3 regions of the Streptomyces sp. NPDC024698 genome follow, and region 1 is predicted to be linked to each of the others. Evidence: riboswitches for the same ligand, from Rfam matches in the RefSeq annotation. Region 1 holds a riboswitch; each other region holds the start of a gene.
What was found. A riboswitch is a leader RNA that binds a small molecule or an ion and turns the genes downstream of it on or off. The one in region 1 is predicted to bind S-adenosylmethionine.
Positions count from the first base shown of each region.

Region 2: linked by a shared signal. The riboswitch ahead of ACZ4AA_RS00400 (aminotransferase class V-fold PLP-dependent enzyme) and the one ahead of ACZ4AA_RS22800 (putative leader peptide) in region 1 are both predicted to bind S-adenosylmethionine.
Region 3: linked by a shared signal. The riboswitch ahead of thrC (threonine synthase) and the one ahead of ACZ4AA_RS22800 (putative leader peptide) in region 1 are both predicted to bind S-adenosylmethionine.

Region 1 covers NZ_JBVHLK010000010.1:35,661-38,860, reverse strand. The annotation lists gene ACZ4AA_RS22815 (amino acid ABC transporter ATP-binding protein) at 1-329, opposite strand, end outside; gene ACZ4AA_RS22810 (amino acid ABC transporter permease) at 326-1,330, opposite strand; gene ACZ4AA_RS22805 (hypothetical protein) at 1,497-1,631, opposite strand; SAM riboswitch class IV at 1,789-1,934, shown strand; gene ACZ4AA_RS22800 (putative leader peptide) at 1,971-2,036, shown strand; gene ACZ4AA_RS22795 (cell envelope biogenesis protein OmpA) at 2,149-2,952, shown strand.
Region 2 covers NZ_JBVHLK010000001.1:86,670-89,869, forward strand. The annotation lists gene ACZ4AA_RS00390 (rhomboid family intramembrane serine protease) at 1-163, shown strand, start outside; gene ACZ4AA_RS00395 (Lrp/AsnC family transcriptional regulator) at 205-486, shown strand; gene ACZ4AA_RS00400 (aminotransferase class V-fold PLP-dependent enzyme) at 526-1,902, opposite strand; SAM riboswitch class IV at 2,089-2,205, opposite strand; gene trpD (anthranilate phosphoribosyltransferase) at 2,304-3,200, opposite strand, start outside.
Region 3 covers NZ_JBVHLK010000004.1:175,015-178,214, reverse strand. The annotation lists gene ACZ4AA_RS11770 (MoaD/ThiS family protein) at 1-6, opposite strand, end outside; gene thrC (threonine synthase) at 3-1,301, opposite strand; SAM riboswitch class I at 1,319-1,475, opposite strand; gene ACZ4AA_RS11760 (glucosyl-3-phosphoglycerate synthase) at 1,680-2,624, shown strand; gene ACZ4AA_RS11755 (alpha,alpha-trehalose-phosphate synthase (UDP-forming)) at 2,703-3,200, shown strand, end outside.

The DNA of each region.
Region 1 (3,200 bases):
AAGAGGTTGAAGTTCTGGAAGACGAACCCGATGCGGCTGCGCTGGGCCAGGATGACCCGCTCGCTCAGCTCCTTGAGCCGGTCGCCCTGCCGGCGTACGCCGATGAGCTCGCCGTTCAGGCTGACATGGCCGAGTTCGGGCTTCTCCAGGTGGTTGATCACGCGCAGGAGGGTGGACTTCCCGGAGCCGGACGGTCCGAGGATGACCGTCACCTCACCGGGCCGTACGGTCAACTCGACGCCGTTCAGGACCTGTTGGAGGCCGTACCACTTGTGGACGTCGTGCACCTCGACCGCCGCCGGCCGGGGGCTGCTCGTCACGCCGCTCATATCGCCGTCTCCCTACGGACCCGGGCCCGCGCCTCGCGCAGACCGCTTCGCACCTTCTGCAACGGGGTCGGCGGCAGGGTGCGCAGCGCGCCCCGCGAGTAGTACCGCTCGACGTAGAACTGGACGACGGAGACGACGCTGGTGAGGATCAGGTACCAGGCGGTGGCGACGAGGAGCAGGGGCACGATGTCGCCGGGGTAGGTGCTGCCCATGCTCTGCACGGTTCCGAACAGGTCCAGCAGGGACACGTAGAAGACCAGCGAGGTGCCCTTGATCAGACCGATCAGCTGGTTGACGTAGTTGGGGGTGATGGAGCGCAGTGCCTGCGGGAAGACGATCCTCGCGAACTGGTACCGCTTCGGCAGACCCAGGGCGGAGGCGGCCTCGTGCTGCCCCTGGTCCACGGAGAGGAGGCCGCCGCGTACCACTTCGGAGGCGTACGCCGCTTCGTTCAGACTCAGTCCCACGACGGCGACGGCCATGTCGGTGGCCAGGCGCGACTCGTCGAAGCTGAAGAAGGCGGGACCGAACGGAACACCTACGCTCAGCGTCCGGTACAGCGCACTGAAGTTGTAGAGGAAGAGCAGCACCACGATGAGGGGCACCGAACGGAACAGCCAGGTGTAGACCCAGCTCACCGCGCGGAGCACCGGGCTCCGGGAGAGCCTGGCCAGCGCCAGCAGAATGCCGCCGAGCAGGCCCAGCACGGCGCTGTAGAACGTGACTTCGAGGGTGATCAGCAGGCCGTCGAGAACGGTCGGGCGCAGGAACCAGTACTGGAAGCGGTCCCACTGGTAGAAGGGGTTGGTCACCAGGCCGTGGGCGATCTGGGCGACCAGCACGAGCACCACGGCCGTGATGATCCAGCGGCCGGGACGCCGGAGCGGAAGGACCCGCTGAGCGGCCAGGGGTTCGGGTGCGGCAGGAAGGTCGGTCAGGGGGATCGCCTCTGCGGGCGTCGCTGATCCCAAGGACACAGCGCTGCCAGGAGGTTGACTCATGGGGAGCTCCAGCGGATTCGGACACCCCGGATCCACGCGGGCGGCAGCGCCGCGCCGAGCGGGAGACGGCTCGGTACGAGGCGGTGCGCGGCGGCATGCGGAACGGGGGCTGGACAGGAAGGGACGCACCGCGACAGCGGTGGACGTCAGAGACTCGGAGGAACCGTCAGCCCTGGCTGAGAGGGCGGCACATGCCCGTACACAGGGCGCTGTTGACACGCAGCAGGTCCACGGAGCGGTCGGCGCACAGCACATCGCGACCGGTGCGCCGCCATGCGGCCGTCCCGTCAGCTGTGTGCATCGCCGTCACCATTTCTTCTCCGGCCGAAAAGGCATCCTGTTGTGGGCCGCACGTTAGGCCTGTCCGGAAAAGAATGTCAATGCGGGTGACCACCAGGTGAGACCGTGTTGTCGGCCTTCTTGACGGCACAACAGAGCGCCCCGAAACTTGCATGGACGGTCACGATTGTCAGCGCCCCTCGGTGCGGGTTCGCCCCCTCCGGTGGTCATCGGCCCCGGCCCGCTGACAGGCAACCCTTCCACCGCGACGGGGTGCCCCGGGTGACGACCGGGTCCCGCCGGCGTGGCGGGGCAAGCGTGGTCTCGCGTCTCGCGAGCCCTGAGGTCGGGACCGGTGGGAATGCCAAGGAACGGCTTGACGAGGCGCCTGCACATCGATCTGTTGCGTGTCTCCAGCGCCTACTGATCCGCGACCGGTCCGTCAGATCCGGACCGGTGCGACAGGCGCAGTCAATCCGCATTCCGGCCGCCGGTGCCCACAAAGCGGCGGTGGCTTCCGTCTTCCCCCAGGGAGAGTCATGCCTGAGACAGCTTCGCGCACGTCCAGTTCCGTCAACACCCGTCCCTGTGAACAGATTTCGCTCCCCTCCACGCTCCCCTCCACGCTTCGGCTCACGCCGGCGGTCGCGCCGTCCGTCCTCCCCCACCGTGTCGACAGCCGCATCGGCGTGGGCCTGGCCGGCGGCTTCTACCCGGCTCCGCACCGCTACGAGCTGTATCTGTCGCGGAGTTGTCCGCACTCGCTGCGCATCGCCATCACCCTGGGGCTGCTCGGTCTGAAGGACTCGGTCGCCACCACACTCCTCACGGACCCCGTGCGCACCCCCGACGCCTACGCTTCACTGCGCCGGGCCTACGAGGCGACCGAGCATCACTTCGACGGGCCGCTGACGGCACCGGCACTGTGCGACCGCTGGAGCGGACGCATCGTCAGCAACCACACGCCCGACATCCTCCGCGATCTCGCGGGGCTGCTCTCCGGCCACTCCACGACCTGCCCCTCCACTCTCTGGCCTCCCTCCCTCACCGCCGACATCGAGGCCCTCCGCGATCTGCTGGAGCGCGATGTCACCCCCTCCGCCCCGCCCTCGGAACTCGCGGCGGCCCTGGACCTGCTGGACTGCCAACTCACCTCGCGGCCCTACATCCTCGGCGACGGTCTCACGGCGGCGGACGTCGACGTATGGGTGGCGCTCACCGGTCTCGGCGGCCCGGAGGCCCTCGGCGCGCGGCCCCGGCTCCTGGACTACGCACACCGTCTCGGCGAGCACCCCGCCTTCCGGCCGGCCACCGACGCGGTACCCCTGACGACGGACGCCTGAGGCCTGACGCCCCCGACAAGACCCGCTGTCCAGCCCGCCCGGGGTCGCCCGGGCGGGTGCGCGTTCCTCACGCGGACCGACGCGCGGCCCGCAGCGCACGCCTCACACACGAACCGGCCGCCGCGGCCCCGGAAGTGGCCCCGGTCGGCCGCCCCCGCCGCCGTGCGGTTCACCCGCGTGGATCCAGCAGGATGGGCGATCCCGGCGAAAGCCGTCCCTTTCGAGCGTGTCCCGTGCCGTGCGGCCGG
Region 2 (3,200 bases), on a different contig from region 1:
CTCCTCGGGTCCAGGGGTCGCCTATCTGGCCCACCTGGTGGGCTTCACCCTGGGTTTCGTCTACGCCTGGGCCCGGTTCCACCGCCGCCCGGCCGCCGTGCCCGCCCTCGGGGTGCTGCCGGGGCCCCCGGTGGAGCGGCCCGGCCCCGTGGACCGCGAGTAGGGTGAGATCCCCAGCAGCGGCCCCTAGGGAGAGAACCAGCCGTGATCACCGCGATCGTCCTCATCAAGACCAGCGTGGACCGGATCCCCGAGATCGCCGAGTCGATCGCGTCGCTGGACAGCGTCAGCGAGGTCTTCTCCGTCACCGGCACCTACGACCTGATCGCCATGGTCCGGGTCCAGGCCCACGACGACCTGGCGGACGTGATCCCCGGCAAGATCAGCAAGATCCCGGGCGTCGAGGCGACGGACACGCACGTGGCGTTCCGTACGTACTCCCAGCACGACCTGGAGGCGGCGTTCGCGATCGGTCTCGACTCCTGACCGACGCGGCGCCGCCTCCGGGCGTGGCTGCCCCTGCCCTCAGACCGCGGGGACGCAGCGGCCGCCCTCGGTGCGGTACTGCCAGCGCGCGCCGTCCCTGACCAGCTCGCGCACCGCGCGCACGAACCGCTCGACGTGCTCGTCGGGGGTGCCGGCCCCGAAGCTGACCCGGATGGCGTTGAGGGACTTCTCGCCGGGTGCCGCCTCCGGGGCTCCGCACTCCCCCTGGGTCTCGGGGGCGCTGCCGAGCAGCGTGCGCACGAGCGGATGGGCGCAGAAGAGGCCGTCGCGGACACCGATGCCGTACTCGGCGGACAGCGCCGCCGCGAAGTGCGAGCTGTTCCAGCCCTCGACGACGAAGGAGATGACGCCGACGCGGGGGGCGTCGTCGCCGAAGAGCGAGAGGACCCGGACCTCGGGGACCTCGGCGAGGCCCTCCCGGACGGTACGGATCAGGTGCCGCTCGCGGGCGAGCAGGTTGTCGAAGCCCTCCTCGGTGAGCGCCTTGCACGCCGACGCGATCGAGTAGGCGCCGATGACGTTCGGCGAGCCGGCCTCGTGCCGGGCGGCGCTGTCGTGCCACTCCACGTCCACCCCGCCGTCGGCGCGCCGGGTGACCTTGCGGCTGGCGCCGCCGCCGGCGAGGTAGGGGTCGGCCTCGCGCAGCCAGTCGGAGCGGCCCGCGAGGACACCGGAGCCGAAGGGCGCGTACAGCTTGTGCCCGGAGAAGGCGACCCAGTCGACGTCGAGGTCCTGGACCGACACCGGGTGGTGCGGGGCGAGCTGGGCGGCGTCGAGGACGATCCGGGCGCCGTGGGCGTGCGCTGCGGCGGCCAGTTCCCGCACGGGCCACAGCTCCCCGGTGACGTTCGAGGCGCCGGTGACGCACACCAGGGCCGGTCCATGGCCCCCTTCAACGGACACCGTGCGGGCGGCGAGGGCGCGCTCCAGGGTCTCGACGGCCTCGGCGGGGGTGCGGGGGGCGTTCAGGTAGGTCACCCGGGCGTCGCGCCAGGGCAGCAGCGAGGCGTGGTGCTCGGTCTCGAAGACGAAGACCTGGCAGTCGGCCGGGAGGGCCGCGGCGAGCAGGTTGAGCGAGTCGGTGGTGGAGCGGGTGAACACGACCTGGTCGTCGGCGCGGCAGTCGAGGAACTCCTCGACGGTCCTGCGGGCGTTCTCGAAGAGGTCGGTGGACAGCTGCGAGAGGTAGCCGGCGCCCCGGTGGACGCTGCCGTAGTACGGCGCGTACGCGGCCACGTCGTCCCACACCCGCTGGAGGGCGGGCGCGCTGGCGGCGTAGTCGAGGGCCGCGTAGGTCACCTCGCCGCCGGTGACGAGCGGGACGGTGACATCCCGGCCCAGAACGGGCAGGGGGGCACAAACACTCTGGTCGGCGGCAACGGTGGAGACAGACATGGCGAGCTCCTGTGAGAGGCAGGCGGGATCACCGCGCGAGCCGGCCGCCGCAGGCGGCGCTCAGCGCGGGAGAAGGGTGAAAAGGGTGTGCGGAGGCGGGGCTCGGCGCCCTATCGCATTCGCTTGCTCACAGAAGGCTCCCTCGAACGACCAGGACCCCTGGTGGTCCGCCCGGAGAGCGGGAGGGGTCCGCGCTTGCCGTAGGCCTCGCTGCCTACGACCTGGTCTTCACCCGGGGCACCCCGCCACGGACGGAGGGTTGCCGGACAGCCGGCCGGGGCCTGATGGCTGTCACTCATGACCTGATACAGCATCTTGCCAGAGGATCTTCCCCGCGCAAGACGCAGTCCAGGATCCGGACTGCGTCCCGCGCCGGGCTCCGGTGGGGACCGGCGGGTGGATCAGGCGTTGCTGGCGGCCACCCAGCGCTCCAGGGTGCGCTTCGCGGCGCCGGAGTCGATCGCCTCGGCGGCCTTCTCCATTCCCTCGCGGAGTTGGCCGGTGAGCGGCGCGCCGGTCGGCGAGAGGGCCACCAGGGCGGCCGCCGAGTTCAGCAGGACCGCGTCCCGCACGGGCCCCTTCTCGCCGTCCAGGAGGCGCCGGGCGACCTCCGCGTTGTACGAGGCGTCGGCGCCGCGCAGTGCCTCCACCGGGACGATGTCGAGCCCGACGTCGCGGGGGTCGAAGCGCTCCTCGGTGACCTTGCCGTCGCGGACGACCCACACGTGGGAACCCCCGGTGGTGGTCAGCTCGTCGAGGCCGTCGTCACCGCGGAAGACCAGCGAGGAGTTGCCGCGCTCGGCGAACACGCCCGCCACGATGGGCGCCATCCGGGCATCGGCGACGCCGACCGCCTGGGCCTTCACCCGTGCCGGGTTGGTCAGCGGTCCGAGCACGTTGAAGGTGGTCCTGATGCCCAACTGGCCGCGGGCCGCCGCCACATGACGCAGCGCCGGGTGGAACTTGACCGCGAAGCAGAAGGTGATCCCGGCCTCCTCGGCCACCGCGGCGACCCGGCTCACCGGCAGTTGCAGATTGACGCCGAGCTTCTCCAGCACGTCCGACGCCCCGGACGCGGAGGACGCCGCCCGGTTGCCGTGCTTGACGACCTTGGCGCCGGTGCCGGCCACCACGATCGAGGACATCGTGGAGATGTTGACGGTCTTCGCGCCGTCGCCGCCCGTTCCGACGATGTCGACGGTGCGTCCGGGCACCTCGATCACGTTCGCGTGCTCGTACATGGCCCGGACGAGTCCGGCGATCTCCTGGACGGTCTCGCCCTTGGCCCGCAGCGCCAC
Region 3 (3,200 bases), on a different contig from region 1:
GCTCATGATGCGAGACCAGCCTCTCGGAAGGAGTCGAGGTTCGGGCGGATGGTCGCGGTCAGCCCGGTGTCGGAGGCCACCGCGTCCAGGGTCTTGAGGCCGTCGCCGGTGTTCAGCACGACGGTGGTCAGCGTCGGGTCGAGCAGACCGTTCTCGATCAGCTTCCGGGTGACACCGACGGTCACACCGCCCGCCGTCTCCGCGAAGATGCCCTCGGTGCGCGCGAGCAGCTTGATCGCGTCCACGATCTGCTCGTCGTCCACGTCCTCCACCGCGCCGCCGGTGCGCCGGGCGATGTCGAGCACGTACGGGCCGTCCGCCGGGTTGCCGATGGCGAGCGACTTGGCGATGGTGTCCGGCTTCTGGGGCCGTACGACGTCGTGGCCGGCCTTGTAGGCCACGGAGACCGGGGAGCAGCCCTCGGCCTGGGCGCCGAAGATCTTGTACGGCCTGTCCTCGACGAGTCCGAGTTTGATCAGCTCCTGGAGACCCTTGTCGATCTTCGTGAGCTGGGAGCCGGAGGCGATCGGCACGACGAGCTGGTCGGGGAGCCTCCAGCCGAGCTGCTCGCAGATCTCGTACGCCAGGGTCTTGGAGCCCTCGGCGTAGTAAGGCCGCAGGTTGACGTTGACGAAGCCCCAGCCCTCGCCGGCCGCGTCGCCGATCAGCTCGGAGCAGAAACGGTTCACGTCGTCGTAGTTGCCCTCGATGCCGACGAGCTCGCCGCCGTAGACCGCGGCCATGACGACCTTGCCCTGCTCCAGGTCGTGCGGGATGAACACGCAGGAACGGAAGCCGGCGCGGGCCGCGGCGGCGCCCACCGCTCCGGCGAGGTTGCCGGTGGAGGAGCAGGAGAGGGTGGTGAACCCGAAGGCACGGGCCGCTTCGATGGCCTGGGCGACGACGCGGTCCTTGAAGGAGTGCGTCGGGTTGCCCGAGTCGTCCTTGACGAAGAGCTTTCCGGCGTCGACGCCGAGCTCACGGGCCAGGTTGTCGGCCCGGACGAGCTTGGTCCAGCCAGGGTTGATGTTCGGCTTGTCCGCCACGTCCGCGGGGACGGGCAGCAGCGGCGCGTAGCGCCAGATGTTCGCGGGTCCCGCTTCGATCCGCTTGCGGAGTTCCTCGGTGTCGTACGCCGAGAAGTCGTAGGCGATCTCGAGCGGGCCGAAACACTCCTCGCAGGCGAAGACCGGGCCGAGCGGCACGCGGTGTCCGCACTCGCGGCAGGAAAGCGCCGCGGCCGGGCCGAGGTCCACCGGGTCGGCGGAGTTCGTGGTGCTTGCAACTGTCTGCGCAGCCATGGAGGCGAGGCCCTTTCTCCTCATCTTCCTCACGGCGCACTTCGCCGTGAGACGGATTTGGCACCTTCCCGAGCCGGGAGCCTCGCGACGCGATCGACATCGATCGCTACGAGACCGGCTGGAGGGTTGCCGGGGCTTCATCGGGCCGTATCCCTCTGCCCCTCTGGATGAGCGGTATTTGATTGTTGAACTGTTGAACACGATACGCGCCGACGATCCAGGACATGCGATGGTCATGCGCGTTGTTCAAGACTGTAACCGAAGGCCAGGACAGTTGAGATAGTCGTCCGAACGGCGAGACGAGCCCATCGATCCGCCGCCGGCCGCAGCGGGCACGCCGACGACGGCGTGTGATCAGACAGTGAGGAGCCGCAGACGGTGCTGAGAGAAGTCGAGAGCTGGCTGAGCACACGCTCCTGGTCCGTGACCGACCGCCCGCTCCACAAACTCATGGCAGCCAAGCGCGTCACCGGCTCGACGGTCAGTGTCGTGCTGCCCGCGCTCAACGAGGAGGAGACGGTCGGCGAGATCGTCGCGATCATCCGCCACGACCTGATGCAGCAGGTGCCCCTCGTCGACGAGATCGTCGTCGTCGACTCCGGTTCGAGCGACCGTACCGCCGCGGTCGCCGCCGCCGCGGGCGCGCGCGTCGTGCACCGCGACGACATCCTCCCGCGGATACCGGCCGTGCCCGGCAAGGGCGAGGTGCTGTGGCGGTCGCTCCTCGTGACGAGCGGGGACATCGTCGCCTTCGTCGACGCGGACCTCAGGGAGTTCTCGTCCGACTTCGTCTCCGGGATCGTGGGCCCCCTGCTCACCGAGCCCGGCGTCGACCTCGTCAAGGCCATGTACGACCGCCCGATGGCCGGCGGTGGCGGGCAGGGCGGCCGGGTCACCGAGCTGATGGCCCGCCCCCTGCTGAACATGCACTGGCCGCAGCTCGCGGGCTTCGTCCAGCCGCTCGGCGGCGAGTACGCGGCTCGCCGCTCGCTGCTCGAACAGCTCCCCTTCCCCGTCGGTTACGGCGTCGAACTGGGCATGCTCGTCGACGCCCTGCACCTGGTGGGCCTGGACGCCCTCGCCCAGGTCGACGTCGGCGTGCGCAAGCACCGCCACCAGGACGGCCAGGCGCTGGGCCGCATGGCCGCCGCGATCTACCGCACCGCGCAGCTCCGGCTCGCCCGCGGCCATCTGATCCGCCCCTCCCTGACCCAGTTCGAACGCGACCGGGACGGTTTCCGGCCGCGCACCTACTCCGTGGACACCGAGGAAAGGCCGCCGATGACCGAAATGTCCGAGTACCAGACGCGCAGAGCCGCGTAGTCCGGCGCCCACGGCCGCCGATCGCATACGGCCGAAGGGCGCGTTTGAGCGTTTCGAGACGGGGCTAGGTTTCGAGGCATGGCTTCAACGCATGGTGCCCACAGGATTCTGGTCGCCTCCAACCGCGGCCCGGTCACCTACGAGGTACGGGAGGACGACTCGCTGCACGCCCGGCGCGGCGGCGGTGGACTCGTCTCGGGTCTCTCCGCGATCGGGCCGGACGCGGGTGCGCTCTGGGTGTGCTCGGCCCTCGGCGACGGCGACCGGGAGGCCGTCCGGCGCGGGGTCGGCGAGGACGGCGTACGGATGCTGGCCATCGACGCCGCCACGCACGCCGACGCGTACAACGGCATCGCCAACTCCGTGCTGTGGTTCGTCCACCACATGCTGTACCAGACCCCGCTGGAGCCGGTCTTCGACGCGGAGTTCCGGCGGCAGTGGGCGTCGTACCGCGCCTACAACCGTGCCTTCGCCGAGGCGCTCGCCGAGGAGGCGGCCGAGGGCGCGTCGGTGCTGGTCCAGGACTACCACCTGTGCCTGGTGCCAGGGATGCTCCGCGAGCTGCGCCCCGACCTG